Regions from separate parts of the Paenibacillus sp. YIM B09110 genome, predicted to be linked through region 1. Evidence: riboswitches for the same ligand, from Rfam matches in the RefSeq annotation. Region 1 holds a riboswitch; each other region holds the start of a gene.
The links. A riboswitch is a leader RNA that binds a small molecule or an ion and turns the genes downstream of it on or off. The one in region 1 is predicted to bind cyclic di-GMP.
Positions count from the first base shown of each region.

Region 2: it holds a riboswitch for cyclic di-GMP, as region 1 does, so the genes downstream of both, V8F51_RS22265 (pyridoxal phosphate-dependent decarboxylase family protein) here and V8F51_RS26870 (SpaA isopeptide-forming pilin-related protein) in region 1, are expected to answer to the same signal.
Region 3: it holds a riboswitch for cyclic di-GMP, as region 1 does, so the genes downstream of both, V8F51_RS13750 (putative bifunctional diguanylate cyclase/phosphodiesterase) here and V8F51_RS26870 (SpaA isopeptide-forming pilin-related protein) in region 1, are expected to answer to the same signal.
Region 4: it holds a riboswitch for cyclic di-GMP, as region 1 does, so the genes downstream of both, V8F51_RS03085 (methyl-accepting chemotaxis protein) here and V8F51_RS26870 (SpaA isopeptide-forming pilin-related protein) in region 1, are expected to answer to the same signal.

Region 1 covers NZ_JBANSP010000028.1:40,190-44,522, reverse strand. Annotated here, with positions in the region: gene V8F51_RS26885 (ComF family protein) at 1-566, opposite strand, end outside; gene V8F51_RS26880 (DEAD/DEAH box helicase) at 563-2,515, opposite strand; gene V8F51_RS26875 (hypothetical protein) at 2,675-3,145, opposite strand; cyclic di-GMP riboswitch class II at 3,399-3,480, shown strand; gene V8F51_RS26870 (SpaA isopeptide-forming pilin-related protein) at 3,514-4,333, shown strand, end outside.
Region 2 covers NZ_JBANSP010000017.1:138,622-142,954, reverse strand. Annotated here, with positions in the region: gene V8F51_RS22270 (methyl-accepting chemotaxis protein) at 1-76, opposite strand, end outside; gene V8F51_RS22265 (pyridoxal phosphate-dependent decarboxylase family protein) at 57-1,745, opposite strand; cyclic di-GMP riboswitch class I at 1,840-1,926, opposite strand; gene V8F51_RS22260 (DUF3320 domain-containing protein) at 2,523-4,333, opposite strand, start outside.
Region 3 covers NZ_JBANSP010000007.1:329,392-333,724, forward strand. Annotated here, with positions in the region: gene V8F51_RS13750 (putative bifunctional diguanylate cyclase/phosphodiesterase) at 1-2,315, opposite strand, end outside; cyclic di-GMP riboswitch class I at 2,413-2,499, opposite strand; gene V8F51_RS13755 (FAD-dependent oxidoreductase) at 2,566-3,129, opposite strand; gene V8F51_RS13760 (MarR family winged helix-turn-helix transcriptional regulator) at 3,383-3,826, shown strand; gene V8F51_RS13765 (MMPL family transporter) at 3,866-4,333, shown strand, end outside.
Region 4 covers NZ_JBANSP010000002.1:185,859-190,191, forward strand. Annotated here, with positions in the region: gene V8F51_RS03080 (DUF1836 domain-containing protein) at 88-858, shown strand; cyclic di-GMP riboswitch class I at 930-1,015, shown strand; gene V8F51_RS03085 (methyl-accepting chemotaxis protein) at 1,109-2,905, shown strand; gene V8F51_RS03090 (HSP90 family protein) at 3,111-4,333, shown strand, end outside.

The DNA of each region.
Region 1 (4,333 bases):
TGGTAATGGGAAGCAAGCTGGGCTGCTAATTGCTCCGCTTGGTTGAAGCCCCGCTCCTCCGCCCGCGCCGAGCTGACCGGCACATACGTCACGGCATCCCAGCAAGCTCTATAGCTGCCTCGCTTCGTTGGCGCTCCGAGTTGGCGGCTTAGCTCCTCGAAGGCTGGCTGGAGCATGAGGCCAAGCAGTGGCCCAAGCTCTTCGTTGCCTCTATATTTATAAAGCGCCAGCCAGCTCTTCATCGTAGAGTCGTATTGCACGGCGCTTCGATTGCATATAAACGATCTGTTCGGCTGTCTGCTGCAATCCTCGCATGAAATGCCGCGGCCGCATCTTAGGCATGCAATACGAGAGCTAGTTAACCATGGAATGGCAGATAAGCAAGTGCCGCATAGCTGCTGTATCAAATGAATTGGCAGCTTAATGCCTGAGGGATGACCTTTGCCTGGTTGGATCGATTTCTTGCAGAATGCGCATGTTTTTGTTCGTGCAGATAACCATTCTGCTTGTCCTGCAATTGTATTTGGAAGTCTTCGCATCCATTCTATTATTGACGTTATGCTCATCGCTCTGCCTCCCTTACGGTTATTTTCGTGAGCAAATAACCATGCTTGCGCGCCATACGATTCATCGCCTTAATATGGCTAACCGCTCTTGCCTGCGAACGGCTATGTTCGCTGCTGCAGAAGTAGACCCGTCCTGCCGGATCCTCTGCGGATCGGCCGGCTCGACCTGCCATTTGGACAAGCGACGCCTCATCAAACAATCGCCCGTCTGCGTCTAATATGTATACATCGCTTCGAGGTATCGTAACTCCCCGCTCCAATATGGTCGTCGTTACAAGCACGCGAATCTTCCCGTCACGGAATTGCTTTACTTTAATCGCCCGCTCCTCGTCTTGCGAAGAAGTTGCCTCCACCTCCGCCAGTGTGAGCTGCGAGCGCAGCAAGGCTGCCATCGGTTCTGCCTGTGCGATCCGCTGCACGAACACGAATAATTGTGCCCCTCTTTCTACGGAACGACGCAGTTCAGACAACAAGGATGCCGGAAGCCGCCTTGATATCAGCAGCTTCGCTACCGTTGCGGTTCGAAGCAGCTTAGGGACAGGCAGCGGATGCCGATGATAGCGCACAGGCACTCTTGCATGCGGCAAGGAGCCTCGTCTCGCCTCCTGCTGCATGGCCTGCGGAGGCGTCGCCGACAGCAGAAGTCTAACTGCGCCTGGGGCGCAGCTTTTGTAAGCCGCGTAGTGGAGTGTCGAGTCGTTTACATATGGAAAAGCATCGAGCTCGTCCAAGATAACAAGGTCGAAGCTCTGCCTGAAGCGAAACAGCTGATGTGTTGTCGCCAGCGTAATGTCGCCGCGCTCCCACTTTTGATCGCTGCCTCCGTACAAGGTGACGACCGAGGCAGACGGAAACGCTCTGCGAATACGCGGATCAAGCTCAATAACGACATCGCGCCTCGGCGTTGCGAGTAGAGCCTTGCCGCCGCGCAGCAAGATAGATTCAATCAGCGGGAAAATCATCTCTGTCTTACCCGCTCCGGTAACCGCCCAAAGCAGAAAGTTGCTTATTGCAGCCGGTGCGGATCGGACTGGCATCTTACCTTTATTCGATGACTCTGCGAATTGAAGCGCCTTAGCCGTTGCCGAAGCTTGGGCGGGACTTAGGCCCCACTTGGACAGCCTCACCTCCATCGGCGGGAGGCGGCCTGCATTTAGATGAGCGATGGCAGACGGCAGCCCTTCAATAAGCAGCTCGCATTCCCGGCTGCGCCCCATCTGAATGCAGCTTGAGCAATAAGCGCATGCTCTTCCGCAGGATGCGCAGTCTGTGCGGCGCATCTGTGATTCGCCGCTGCCGCAGCGCAGGCAGCGGAGCTCGCGCCTGCTGCGGCGCAGCAGGCCTCGCCGGTTGCCGGCTTCTGCGGCAACCGCCCCGTGCAGGCGCACGAGCCCGAGCAGCCCAGCCAGCTGGAGCACATCGCTCCAGCCGCCGTCCGCGCCGGGCACGGCCGCGCCCTCAAGCAGCGCCAGCGCTTCGCCCCGCAGCAGCGCGCGCCCTTGCAAGAGCGCCCCCGCCTGCCTCGCGGCGGCGGCTACCCCCTCCAGCGCAGCCCCGCTAACGCTCGCTGCCCCGCCATCCATAAGCTTGCCCGCTGACGCAGCTCGCTCCCAGCGCTCCGCGCCGCCGCGCTTGCTCCGCCGCGCGCCCGCAGCCTCACCGCACGCTGCCGCCGTACACGCGGCAAGCCGGCCGACGACACCCTCGCGATCGCCGCTCCCTCCCCCTCGTTGCTCCTGCTCGCTATTCCAAAGCGCTGCCGCTCGGCAAGCATCTCCGAGCGGCAGCGGATCCTGCCATACCCAGCCCTCATCTGCCGGAGGCCCTCCCCTCCCCATTCGCATCCCGAGCGAGGGCTCGAGCCAATAAAGCCGATCAACTTCAGGCGCAATCGTACAATATGCTCTCCATATTTCATTTCTGCCGACAACATACACATAAGCCCGCATCTTTTCCCCACTCCCCGCATATTGTATTTCTTAGTGCGTCATCATCACTAATGTCTAATGTTTAACAACCAAGCGAACGCAAAAAAAAGCACACCTTGAGCGCATAGAGCGCTGCAAAGTGTGCTTCACTTTCATAACCGTTATAGCTTGAAGTATATACTAAAAAGGCATTTTGGACAAATCGGAAGGATTTTGCAGGTCAATGAGCACCGCCTGATTCGCATCCTTCAGAACACCTTCAGACTGCAGCAGCCACATCAACTGATTGGCATCGCTTTCTCTACTGGATGCGGCTTCGCCTGCATCATCGACTGTACGGCTTCGCCTCATCTGTTCCGGGTATTCATGAACGGTCACTATATGCCCCTTGCGGGCCATCCGATCGACAATCGCAAGCGTTTCCGGCGTCGCGCCATAATCAACAACCGTCACCTTCACTTCCTTTCCCGTCTGACGCGAGAAAGTCAACAGCGAACGCATATACCATTCTATATTATGTTGATCCTCATCGGCTATAAGCACATAATGCCTGCTAGCCCTCTTCCGCCCTTGCCGAATCCAATAAGCCAGATGAACCGACAATGCAGCCGCTATATAGCACCCAAGCACGAGAAGCAGAAGTTTGAGCACGGCGGTCACCTCCTCTATGCGACACTATATGCCGCTCAACGCCCACAGGTTCCGGTAAAAGCGGACAAGTTGAAAAACATACAGTCCTTTTTCCTCTTTCTACACTTTTCGACTTATTTCAGCATAATTCGACATATTTACACTCTTGTAGAAATACCAATATATGTTATCATTTTAGTGCGAACTAGAGCATAAGTAGTATTGAAAAGCAGATAGAGTGAAGGAAGGAGGGGGAACCTCTTTACATTCGTGCTTTTTAGGGAAGCGATGATGTATAATCTGCACCTGGACACTTGGATTATACGGAGCTAGTAGTGTAACCGGCCCTCTTAGAACTAGATTATCCAAATCTAAGAGGAGAGTGAACAATGAAGTTGTTCAAAAAACAGTTTGCGGTCATCATGTCCATCATGCTTGTCTTGTCCATGTTCTTAAGCTCGATCGTTATGGCGCAAGGCACGGATGAGACAAGTCAAGAATCTGCACAGACAACACCTGCACCAGCCTCCGAGAATACAGAGTCAACTGTTGCCCCTTCTGAAGAGCCTGCAACGGAAGAGTCTCCTTCTATTGAATCCTCAATGGTGTTCACTACCCGCGGAGGAGGAGGCGGCGGCGGCGGCGGTGGCGACAATGCATGCGACGAACACGACCGCGACTTATCCGGTATTCAAGGCACTTATGGAGGCCGTGACGAAGATTGTGACGACGGCGGCAATAAATGCATCGGCGGAGACAGCCCGAGGATAACCGGCGGAGTCTTGCAAGGCACTAGTGACGGTGGCCGTAATCATGACTCGAAGTGCGGGGACCTCAAGGTTTACAAAAAATACTACTATGAAGACGGAAAATCAAAGTCACAAAGCGGCGTTACATTCGAAGTATATAAGGGCAACAACCTGATCACTTCAGGTACAACCAATTCTTCGGGTTACGTTTTGTTCAAGAATCTAGAACAGGGCACCTATAAAGTAGTTGAGATTGTTCCCGCTGGTTTCACTACTTCGATCTCTAGCAGCGGCCAAACGGTTGCAGTTAAGAAAAACAAAACGGAAGACATTACAGTGTACAACACGCCTATCCTCACGATAGCAGCTGCTTGTACAGATGATCCAACTAAAGCACGGAAGTGGATCGTTACGAACGAAAGTAATGTTGATGTCGAGTTCAAATGGAAAACAAATGGAA
Region 2 (4,333 bases), on a different contig from region 1:
GCAGCAGGATGCTGACCGAGATTTTGACAGCAAGATGTTCTCTGAACCAATTCAATTTAAGAATAGATTTCTTCATGGTTGTTCTCCTTCTTGGATAGCCGGTCATAAGCGGCATACGTTTCAGCGATTTTTTGTTTCAAATAGTGAACGATTGCACCGACATCGGAAGTTTGCGTGTACGGCGAGATGACGAATAACTTAGCCGCATACAACGCAATTTCGCCGGCCCGGTCCGCGGTTGGCACGTAGAGATGCTTCTTCGTATCTCCGAAAAACATTTTCCCGCGGTCTCTGCCCAGTATTTCGAACAATAGCTCGTTCAGCTTATTTTCTCGTTCAATCTCCGCATAGCTGCGAAGTCCCTCGTATTCCGCGTGATAGCCGTTTTTGCGATCCGCATACAAACGGAACAACGTGATAATGCCCGGATTTAGCGGATTAACGATGACCGCTTCGGGTACTTCAGCGGCCAACGCCTTCCTGAACGCGATATTGACCTCGACGAATTGGGCGAGCAGCTTCTGATAACCTTCTATGCCAAAAGCCGTTAGCGCGCTTAAAATACTGATCGAGCTGCCCATTCTGGAGCATTCCAGCGTATAGCTCGTATGATAATCGCCATATCCCCGATGTCCAACATACGGCGTTTCATCCGGCTCCAAATCAAGCAGCTTCAGATCGGACGCCTGCTTCACAAGGAATAAGCTCGTGGAGTACGGTGTTTGACCGAGCTTCTGGAAGTCAAAGCACAACGAATCCGCCAACCCCAAATGCTTCATTCTCTCCCTTATCGCTTGAAGAGCCAATAGCGTTTCAGCATCGAATCGAAGAGGATTTCCTTCAAAGTCGTAATCGTTATAGAAGGCAAAAAATCCGCCGAGCGCCGAATCCGCATGGATATGCGGTCTTTGGATGCCATGCTTTTTCGCTAGTCGCTCTGACACAGCCAAGACTTCCTCAACATTATCTATGCCCATCGCATCCGTCGTCGCTGTCGTTGCCACGATGTACACGGGTACGCCTCCGCTTTGAATAACGCTCTCCATTTTCTCCTCGAGATCCCGAACATCCATGGAGCTGTCTTCTCGCGTACGGATCTTAATCAGATTATTGCTGCCCAGACCCGTTGCTTCCATCGATTTGAACAGGCTGTAATGCGCCGCTTCCGAGCAGAAGGCAAACAAATTGTCAGGTACGCCTGCCTTCGCAGCTTTGGCGTCATATTTATTTATGGCTAGCCGCAGTCCCGTGAAGATGGCCCCTTGCCCGCCCCAAGTCGTATACCCGCCACTTACCGTAGAATCATAACCAATCAATGCCGACATCATGGCAACGACTCTGACTTCGGCCTCCGCTCCAGCAGGTCCGTATACGTCCCACAAGTTATTGCCATTCACCATAAAAGCGGTGAGCATCCCCATGATGCCTGGAATGCTGGCCATGGGCAAAATATTAGTCAAAAAGTATTTCGTATGGTAGGGATGACCATGCAGCAGCTTGAGCAGCTCGCTGTTCACTTCATTTTGCGTGCTGCCGCTAACAGGAATGCGGCTGTTCTTCGTTAGATCCTGATAGAATGTGGCTCCTCTATCTTTTGTTCCTTTTAAATTAACGGAATCGGGATCCTTTAAAGCATCGACCCCTTCTGCGATTTGCCTGAATAGTGCTATAAGATCGTCTCGTTGTCGCTCGTTGCCGTCGTCGCTTGGAAATAAGGTCCGGATATCCATCTCTTGCTCGCTCATTCTCTCCACTCTCTCCTATTTCGATATTCTCTCTTTTTTGTTGTAAGCAAAGAGGCATGCCTATGGACGACCATAGACATGCCTCTGCTAAACCTTTTGCAACTGGCTGACATTTCTTTTTGAGAAGTAGTCCCTATAGCTTTGCGTCTCTCGTCTTTCGACGGATTTGCGTTATGTGATTTTAGGAAAGTTCACCGATACAATTAGTAAACATTTACAGCGAATAGGAACATTCTACTATTTTACATTTCAGATATCAATAGATTTGAAGTATAGATTTTGTTAATTTTTTTAAGAAATCATCATTTTGTCACAATCTTCCTTTGTCCGATATTGTCGACCAATTATGTTTGGTGCAATATTCCTATGAAAAGCAAATAAGCAGGCTTAGGCCGGGTTCATACCCGGCTCCAGCATGTTGTATAAATGCATTTCTTTACCGAATACAAACACGAGCTGGCAGAGGACACTACACTCGATCCAAAATGACTATACCTCTACAGCACCTGTGGTATTGCAGGCTTGATCATCCGCTGGATCAAGACGATTTCCCGAATACCTCTTTCCTATATTGCCAATCAAATTTTAGTGCTGATGCTGCTCTCGAAGGAAACCTCAAATCACAGACAACTTTGGAATTGGATCCAAAAAAAGAGTATCTACCTAAACAATTATATGCCTGTTAAATCATAAGTAATTGACAACATACTGTCATCGAATGCATATTCCTATGAAAAATGAACCTTCAATAAGGCGAAGGTCCATGTTTCTGTGATCCTAAATTTGATTTAACACCAATCGTTCGTTTTGGACTACTGCATCATTCCGTTCAATCGCGCAGGCGATGCCGTTTCTGATCGCCTTGTTTAATCCAGTTCCCGATCTCGCATAACCAAGCAACCTCGTAACTTGTCTTATTAAGTCTTCTTCGGGTAAACTGATTTGTGCCATAAGAACAGCCTTTACCGCATTTGCAACCTCTTCAGCAGGCAAATCTTCGGCTAAACGCCGTTGCATCTCTGTCTGCGCGTTACGGAATAAGCGATATTCGGTGGGCTTCATGCCCTCAGGCCAATAAAATACGTTGCCGTCCATCTCTGTTTTTTCGTGGGTGACCTTAGTTCTATATAGTAGCTCATCAAAACGTCGCTCCAGTCTGGCACCCATACGAGATATTCCCCATGCCTGCAATACACGTTTTGCAAGCAAGCTCCTGCTAATCGGGCCTTCTTCGTTAATGACTTGCTGTAATTGCTCTACAATTTTCTTTGAATTAGAATCAATGAAAAACGATTCCGTATCCGAAATACCCATTCTGCTTAATTGACAAACTTCATACACTGTAACGTTCTCTATGCCACGATGAGCAGATGTCTGTTCCTCTTCACGATTGCCCGACGCCTGTCCTATAACGGGCATGGCTACCAAAAAACGATCGCTCGTTTTTTTTCGGGAAATTATTTTGCTTTCCTCTTTCCCTGCGTTTACCATTGCACTTTCGATCTTGCGAAGCTCAGCCTCCCGGTTCTCCCACCAATCCGGCATCCAGATACGGTGCAAGCTCCAACCAAGCTGCTCTAAAACCTGAATACGCAAATAATCGCGATCCCTTGCCGTCTTTGCACTTGCATAGATCGGTCCATCCAACAAAACGCCTAGACGATATTGATTCGAGAGATGCTTATCCCGTATCGCTGCATCTATCCGGTAACCTGACGCACCTACATACAAATCGGCTTGGTAGCCTAGTTCAGTCAGCTCGTGCAAGAGGCTGCGATGAACGTCCGATAAAGTCGTCAGCTTCGCCGCCGATTCAGCAACTGGAAGTGTGTTCTTACCTTTCTCGGCATACTCCAGAAAAGCCTTTAATCCAAGAACCCCTTCTGAGCTCGTGCGGCTGGCGCTTAGGTGATGGGCATGAAGCGTCGAGAATACAATCATTTCATATCGGGCTCGTGAGACGGCGACGTTCAATCTTCGCCAGCCTCCTTGCCTATTAAGCGGTCCAAAGTTAAGGCTGACCTTCCCTCCGGCATCCGGGCCATAACCAATTGAAAACAAAATAATGTCACGTTCGTCACCTTGAACATTTTCAAGATTTTTCACAAAAATAGGCTCAGGCAATTGGGAGAGAAACACTTCCAACTCGGGCTCTTTCCTCATCGCATCATCAAGCAAGTCCTCTATTAGTGATTGCTGAATGGAGCTGAAGGTAACGACTCCTATGCTTTGATTACGAAGTGACGAGTCTTTCAAACGGTTAATAATTTCTGCGACTACAGCCTCACCCTCAGCCATATTCCGTTTTGTTCTTCCTCGATCGTAATAGCCGCCCGTTGGCCTCCAAGAAACGCTCGATACCGGTTCGTCCGGCGAAGGGAACGTCATTAACTTATTTTCGTAATAGTGTGCATTGCTAAATGCAATCAAGCTCTCATGTCTGCTCCGATAATGCCATGACAGATGCCTCTGGTACATCCCAAGCGCCAAGCAATCATCTAAAATACTCTCCATGTCCTGAAGCAATTGACTTTCTTCATCAACTTCATCATACGACTTGGAGAAAAAGCTTGTAGGCGGCAGTTGCT
Region 3 (4,333 bases), on a different contig from region 1:
ATTAAGATGCCGAGCTTGCGCAAATACTGGATCGTTTCAATGACTTGCTCCATATTGCGCATGAAGACGCCCTCCGTAATTTCAATGCTGACGTATTCCGGCGATAATTGTGTATCTTCTAACGCGGTTACGATCATTTCGATTAAGTTTCCTTGGAAAAAATGTCTCCCGGAGATGTTAACCGATACGCATATCGGAGGTAAACCCGCATCCTGCCACGCTTTGTTCTGGCGGCAAGCTTCGCGGAACACCCATCGGTCAATTTCTAATATGAAGCCCGCCTGTTCGGCAAGCGGAATGAACTTATCTGGCGGAATAAGGCCCAGTTCTGGATGCTGCCAGCGGATAAGCGCTTCTATGCCGCATAACTTCCCTGTCGAGGCGCTCATTTTCGGCTGATAGTGTAAGGAGAATTGGTTTGTTTGCAGCGCATTATAGAGTCCGTTCTCCAAGTGCATCTTCTCTGTCATGACCGAGGCCAGTTTCGGCTTGTAGAAGCGGTAGCAGCCGTCGCCCTCCTCCTTGGCGCTGTACATGGCGATATCCGCATTGCTAATAACGGTGTCGATATCTTCTCCGTCGAGCGGATATAGGCTAATGCCAATGCTGATTGTCAAGTAAAGCGGCATGCCGTCGATTTCGAAAGGCTTCGAGAATGCTTCGCCGATCTGCTCCGCCATGTTGTGCACCTCCGCAACGTCGGTGTACGAGCCGGCGAAGACGAATTCATCGCCTCCGAGACGAAATACATCGAAGCTCGTTGCAGTCTCTGCGAAGCGGCTGGCAGCCTGCTTCAGGAGTCTATCGCCGGTTGCGTGGCCAAGCGTATCGTTTACTTGCTTGAAGCGATTGATATCGGCGAACATAACAGCAATCTTATGTTCATTGCCAGCGTGTATCGTAATCATGTCTTGAATATGCTTCGTAAAGTGAAGCCGATTCGGCAAGCCTGTCAGCATGTCGTAATAAGCGAGGCGATGAAGTTTCTCCTCCGATTGCCCAAGCATATACGCTTGAGCTTGCAGGCGCTCGCTGTTTTTCTGCGTCTCACCGAACATATGGACGAGATTGACCGCCATTTGCTTGAAGTTGCTAATTAAGGCGTGAATCTCGAAAATATTGCTGGACGGCCATTCGATCAAGTCTTCCTGCTTCAGGCGGCTCGGCAGATTGTTCGTCGCTTCGGCTAATCGCTTCAAGCTTCTGCCTAGCCAGCGGTTAATGAAGAACGCAACAAGCGCAGCGAATAAGGCGAGTGTAATTAAATAAATGAAATGCGTGATGTATTTATTAAAAAGATAGTATTGATAGTTATGTAAAGGAATATCGATATGGATCATGAGGCCCGTATCATGGATGGACGAGGCGTAACGGAACTTTCCTTCATGCCAAGTCGAGATATGGAGCGGATGCTCTTTAAGTACAGGAATAAGCAATTGAAGGTTGTTGCTTAACGCTTTGTTAATCCGGTAGCTTGAGGTGTCATTACGGATGCTGCCGTTCCAAGGGATGACGGTGCCGCTTCCATCTGTAATGGTAATTGTATATAGAGCGGACGAATGCTTGGCAATCAGCGATTGCAGGTATGCAAGCGTGGCCTCAGACTTATTATCTTCATATCGGATCCTGCTCTCCATATACTCTCTTCCGATCATCGAAGCTACGCTGCTGGATAGCTGCTCGGCGTGGCGGCTGGCTTCCTTGAATGAGCCTGTGCTGCTAATGTAAATATTCAATAGAAACGGCAGTATAACGCACACGACCGAGAAATGAAGCATGACGCGGTTGAGGGAACTGGATCTGCGCCAATCGCGAGCGATGCCGGACCACCTTGAGAGCGGCAAATATTGCAGGGCAATATCGGCACACAGCGCGTTCAGCAGTCCGTTTATCGCCACAATCGATGTAACGAGTATCAGATCGGTCCCCATAGCGTTATATTGACCGACATGCGTAAGATACGTTAGCGGGGCGGCGATGAGCAGCCAGAAGGCGGCGTCGCAGACGAACAGGTGACTCGGGTACTTGCGAACGAGCAGACCGACAATGGCAATTTCCAGCAATCCGATGTAATGGAATAGAGATTGTTCCATAAGCTGAGTCCCAATCGTATGCACGACTGCGGCGGCCAGTAATCCGGGCCAGAACCCGAACAAGCGGAGTCCGACTAACAGGAATACGCTTGTAAAGGTGAATGTTATGCCATATAGAAAGGGATAGCCAAGTCTCTCGCTGATTAAAGCGAGCAACGTGCATAGTAGGAAGGACATGGCGATGATCCATCGATTACGCTTCGGTTGCTGTACAGTACTCAATTCGGGCCTCCTGGTAATATGTCAATGGAACGATTATGGTTGGATTTGACAATAAAAAAAGGATGCCAAACGGCACCCTCCTGCAGTCACAAATCATTAGGGTAACCCGGCGATCATGGCGTGATTACGCTGTAGACCCGTAGCTTTGCGTCCTATGCTTTCGCATAGTTTGCCCTTTGCCTATCCGGCTTTTCACCTAATATTCGACAATTTATTCTAAAATCCTTCTTTTTTTGCGTGAATTAGTAAACTATGCTTTCAGTACGTCGTGATCGACATAACGTTCGCCATTCATTTCGCTAATGATGTTGATAGCTGCTTTGGCGCCGTCGCCGGCTGTAATGATCGCATGAACGCTTACGCCTGCTACCGTTCCCGCGGCCCAGATCCCGGGAATGCTCGTTTTGCCGCTTGGATCGACTGCGACAACCGTCTTGATGCGCGGCTCTGTACCTGGCTTCGTCTGAACGCCGATATGCTCCGCAAGGTCAGTTGCGGCTCCAGTAGCGAGCAGGACATGCTTGGCTTCGTAAGTTCCGCCATCGGATTCAATCTTGAGACCGCCTTCGATGACTGTGATGTTCTGAACGGTTTCTTCCTTAATCTCGGTACCGAATTTGAGCGCCTGCTTCTTGCCTGTCTCGATGAGATCAGGACCGCCGATTTCGGACACGCCGTAATGGTTCTCGAACCATGCGCGTTTTGTCATCCCTTTGTTATTTTCGAACATGACTGTTTTTTTGCCTGCCTTGGCGCTAAAGATCGCTGCGCTTGCTCCTGCGGGCCCAGCTCCGATAATTGCAATATCGTACATGCGTCCAACCTCCATATGAATTTATTTCGTTCCTTTTGTTTTCGCCAATATTATATAAATGTTCCGCGGCAAAAATCAATCGGACAATTCTAGTCCGTTCACGATAAGTTCATTATTGATACGTTGCATTTGAATCGCGTCTTTGATATAGTTCGATTATCAAATAGTTCTACAGTAGAATTAGTTTGTCCGAGGCATTGAGGTCACTAGGTGTTCGGACTATTGCGACACAGAAGGAGGATCTGATGCAGGAATGGATCTCAGACTATCCAAAGAAATTATACATCGCTACGAGGCTGCCCACTTCTTGGTTAACCGTCGATTAAACGCCTTGATACGCGAGCTGATGCCGGAAGAGCTGACGATCGACCAGTTCTCGACGCTGCGATATTTGCATAGCCAAGGGAGAAGCACGTCCTCGGAGCTGGCTGATATTTTCTGCGTGGGCAAAAGCTCGATTACGGCCATTATTAATCGTCTTTTCTACAAGAATCTGATTTATCGTTTGCCTGATGAGAAGGATCGGCGCGTCACTTATTTAGCGCTGACTGAGGAGGGAGAGCAGCTTTTTGACGAGATGGATGTGAAGATGTATGAGCTGCTGCTAAAGTATATTAGCCCGTTCGACGAGCAGGAAGCGATCACGTTTATCCAGACGTTCGAGAAGCTCGCTCATGAACTGGGCAAACCACAGTAAGGCTATGAAGCGTAATCGTGAAGGGAGAGCAGAGAGAGAATGAGAGTCATACTGAAGCTAAAGTGGTTAGTGCTTGTGTTATGGATTGCGTTGGCGGCAGGGCTGATGATTACAGCGCCGGCAATGGGGGAACTTGTACGCACGAAAGGACAGATTGGCGTGCCGGACGGCTACTCCTCGCATATCGCCAGCGATCTAGTGAAGGAAGTAGGTGGCGACGAAGGCGCAAGCGGCATGGCGACCGTGCTCGTCTTTCATAAAGAAGGCGGCCTATCGGAAAGCGATCTAGCCGAAGTGAAGGGCGGCGTTGATAAGCTGAAGGCGGAAGGCGAGTCGATCGGCGTCACGTCGGTTACAAGCCACTTCGATACGCCTGAGCTCAAGCCGCAGATGATGTCCGAGGACGGCAGCACCGTTCTGACACTTTTGAGCGTAGAGGCTGGCGACCGGGAGCTGGTCGAGCTAAAGGACGGTCTGTATGAGTCGCTGTCCGACATCGGCATTGAG
Region 4 (4,333 bases), on a different contig from region 1:
TTACAACCCTCTAATGCGAGCATATGATAAGTTCATAAGAACTTGTAAGCAAATTTGACGAAGTCGTGAATGCGAGGAGGAAAGAATATGGAGTCCTTTACGCTTACTCGAAAAGAGATGGCGGAGCTGTTGCTCTCCTTACACGGCAGCAGCAGTCAGAAGCCGATTCAAGTGCTGCAGAGCGCTTGGGCGAAGTCGCATCAGTACGAACTGGAGAAGGGGACGACATTGCCTGCCTTTCTCGCCACGCTTCTGCCGCCTATAATAGAGAAGTTAATTAAGGGCAGTGAGGTGAAAGGCTTCTCGCTGCAGGAAATATCAGCGCTGGGTCAGCTAATTGAATATTCGAACCTTTCCATTACTTCTATGCAAAATTGGGTCAAAAGAGACTTTAAGTCGTATTTTGACTGTCCAAAGGCTGGCAAGAAATATTCCCTTAATCAAGCTGCGCTGTTGTTCATTATCGATGATCTGAAGTCGAATCTCGACTTCGAGTCGATTCGCAAGCTGTTTGAAATCGTGCTCGGCAAGCCGGAGGACGAGTCCCACGATCTTGTCGGCCCTATCGAGCTGTATGCCACTTATACGAAGATGTTCGAAGAGCTCGACGCGAATAACGATCAATTGCTCGATATTACGGGCCATCTAAACGGGCAGCCTCATCAGGACCTGCTTACGGAGGAAGTCATACGAGGTGCAGCCAATCGGTTTGCGGACAGGCTGTCGGGATTGACGGACAAGCAGCGGGAAGCGATACGCAATATTTTGCTGGTAGCTGTCATATCGATTCAAACGTCCTATTTTCATACTCTCGCGAGAAGGTACTGCAATGCGACCCTGTTCCTGAATTCTCCATGAAAAAATAGGAAAAAGGGATGTACATGAGAGGAAATCTGTCCTATACTGTAAGCTGATGTAAAAAACAGACAAACTGAAAAAGGCAAACTTGCCGAAAGGCAGGGACGCAAAGTTATGGGCCTAAGGGGCAAGACGCTATGGCTGCCAGACCGCCAGCAGGTTAGATAAGCTTATTTAGCTATCCGCCGACTGGGGCCTGGATAGCTTTTTTGCTATTTTTCGGACAGACAGAGGGAGCGAGAGAACCAGCATGAAGACAGCATCGTGGGCAACAACAGGAAAAGCATGGCTTGGCAAAGCCGTGCAAACAGCAAAGCAAGTACGCTTGAAAAAGTTGAACGGGAAGAAGATTACGACGAGGTTGTTTATCATCTCGGCCATTATTACGCTATTTAACGTAGGTGCCGGGGCATTCATCTACACCCAGAACTTGTCGGTAGCAAATGCGGTAAATGAGTCCGAGAAGCTGTCCGAAGCTGAGCGCAACTACCAAGCGGTGTCGGGCAAGCTGCTGAAGACGATGCTCCGAATGATCGATGCGATCGAGAACGGTACCGAGGAAGAAAGCGCAGTTGCGATCAAGACGGAGCTGGCAACGATCCCTTCGAGCCTAGAGCAGTTGAATAAGCAGTTCGAAGCTATGGATATTAGATATCCAGCTGAAGAGAATGCCCAGAAATATGTGAATCAGATTAAAGTGCTTGATCTCGCCTATACGAATTTGAGTACGACTTCTATTGATGTCAATGCTTTAACGGCCGAAGAGAAATCGTTGCGCGTGTCGGATTTGATCAGTGTCTATACGATCATTATTGATTTCTCCAAAGAAGCAATGGAGAAAAAATTGTCCGAGGATACTCAGGACACGCAGAAGTCGCTTAACAAAAGCGTAGATAGCGCGAATATCATCATTCTAGTGAATATCATCCTATTGGCCGTGCTTCCTGCTGTTATGATCTTCGGCATTACGCGTTCGATTAAGACGGGCTTGTCCGGCATTATGAAACGGATCGAAGCATACAGGAACAATCAATTCACGGAGCTTCCGAAGCTGCAGCGCGCCGATGAATTCGGAGATATCGACGCATCGCTCGCCGACATGGGCAGTAACCTGCGAGAGACGATCAAAGCGACGATTGACGTGAGCGGTACAGTGCTTGGCGTATCGAATCAGATGACGGAGAAGATAAGCAGCAACCGCGATGCTTCCGAGCAAGTCAAAGGCCAGATCGAATTTGGCAAGACTTCGCTGCAGGCCCAGTATGACGACGCATCTTCGATATCGGCGGTAACCGAGCAAATCTCGGCAAGTTCGGAAGAGATCGCCGCGTCCAGCGAATACATAAATGGCGATATGCTAAAAATGAAGCAAGCATCCCTTAACGGCTCCGAGCAGATGGCGGGCGTTGTATTGAAAGTGAATGAGACGGCGCAGCAGTTCGATAAACTGACGGCCGCCTTCGAATCGATGAACGAACGCTACGGCAATGTTGCGAAGTTTCTTGCAGGCATTCAGGATATTAATACACAGACGAACCTATTGTCGCTTAACGCATCAATCGAATCGGCACGCGCCGGCGAGCACGGCCGCGGCTTCGCGGTCGTTGCTGATGAAATTCGCAAGATGTCCGGTCAAACCGACGCGATATCGAAGCAAATTACGAAGGAACTGGCGCTTATTCAAGCGGATGTCGCAGCCAGCGGTCGTACGATAAGCCAATTCTCGGATGTTATTAAGTCTACCCGCGAGACGTCGGAAACGGCTAGCGAGACGTTCCAGGCGATTGAATCGCAGAGCGGCGTGTTATCTGATCAGATGAGTGAAATTTCGACCGCTATCAGTGAGATTACGCAAGGTATGACGCATATCGTTACGGCTGTCGATAAGCTGCTTGAGAAATCGACGGAAGTGAACGGTCAGATGGAAGGAATAAGCGGCCTGTCCGACACGCAGAACGGCATTTCCGACGAGCTGGGAGAGCTGTCGAAACGGTTGACGGAATCATCGGAGGCGCTTAAGGAGCGCGCTTCGGTATTCAAAATATAGGACAGATCAGTCAGGTCAGGGAGTGCAGAGCGATAACCGCTCTGCACTCTTTTTATTTATGGCAGCAATGAGTGTCGGACATCGATCAATATGTCGATAAAGAAGGATAACGTTCAAAAACAGCGAATGATGAACGTATACTTTATATAGGAGCGGAATTGCCTTTGGGCTGGGTTTAACTTACATATTGGAGACAGGTGATACGATGAGCGAAATGAACTTTCAAGTAAATTTACAGGGCATGATTGAACTGCTCTCCAAGCATCTATATTCGAATCCGGGCGTGTTCGTAAGAGAGCTGCTGCAAAATGGCGTCGACGCTATCACAGCTCGCAGGAAGCTTGGGCATCAATTCGAACCGAAAATTTTGTTTGAGCTATACGCTTCGAAAACAATCGCGATTCATGACAACGGCATCGGCTTGACGGAGCCCGAAATTCACCGCTTCCTCTCGCAGATCGGAAGCACGTCTAAGCGCGAGGAGCTCGATGGGGATGACGACTATATCGGCCAGTTCGGAGTCGGCATGCTGTCCTGCTTCGTTGTAAGCGCTGAGATCGTGCTTATTACACGTTCTGCGCTGGAAGGCGATACGCTGGAATGGCGCGGCCGACAAGACGGCACGTATACGATCCGCAAGCTGAAGCGCGAAGCGCCGATCGGCACAACGATTTATTTGACGTGCAAGGAAGACTATGAGGAATATTATGAATGGTATAAATTAGAGCAGCTTCTGTCTCATTACGGCGAGTTTCTGCCGGTGCCGATCAGTTTGTCCGAGGATCGTTTCGAGCGAAATATTAACGGTGCGCTGCCGCCTTGGCAATTGGACGCTCAGCATGCGCTGGAATATGGCGAGGCTCAGCTCGGTCATCGGTTTCTAGAGGCTATTCCGATCAAGTCGCTTATTGGCGAAGCGGAAGGTACTGCCTATATTTTGCCCTATGCTGTGAGTCTGCAAGCAGAGAAGAAGCATAAAGTATATGTGAAACGGATGCTGCTCTCCGATCAGATGAGCCAACTATTGCCGGAATGGGCTTTTTTCGTCACCTGCATCGTGAATGTTGGGGGACTGAAGCCTACCGCATCTCGGGAGTCATTTATTGAGAACGAGCTGTTCTATACCGTTCGAGACGAGCTGGGACAATGTCTGAAGCGCCATCTGATGATGCTGGCTCTGACTGATCCCGATTTGTTCGAGAAAATCGTGAAGATTCATTACGTTTCGTTGAAGGCGTTGGCCGTGGAGGATGATGAGCTGTACCAGCTGTTCATTCGCCACCTCTCGTTCGAGACGCCTTACGGGATGATGCGCATGGGAGATATTTTGCAGCACAGCTCCAATATCGTTGTTTCGTCAACATTGGATGAGTTCCGCCAAGTGGTACGCGTGGCGAAAGCACAGAATGTTATGGTCATCAACGGAGG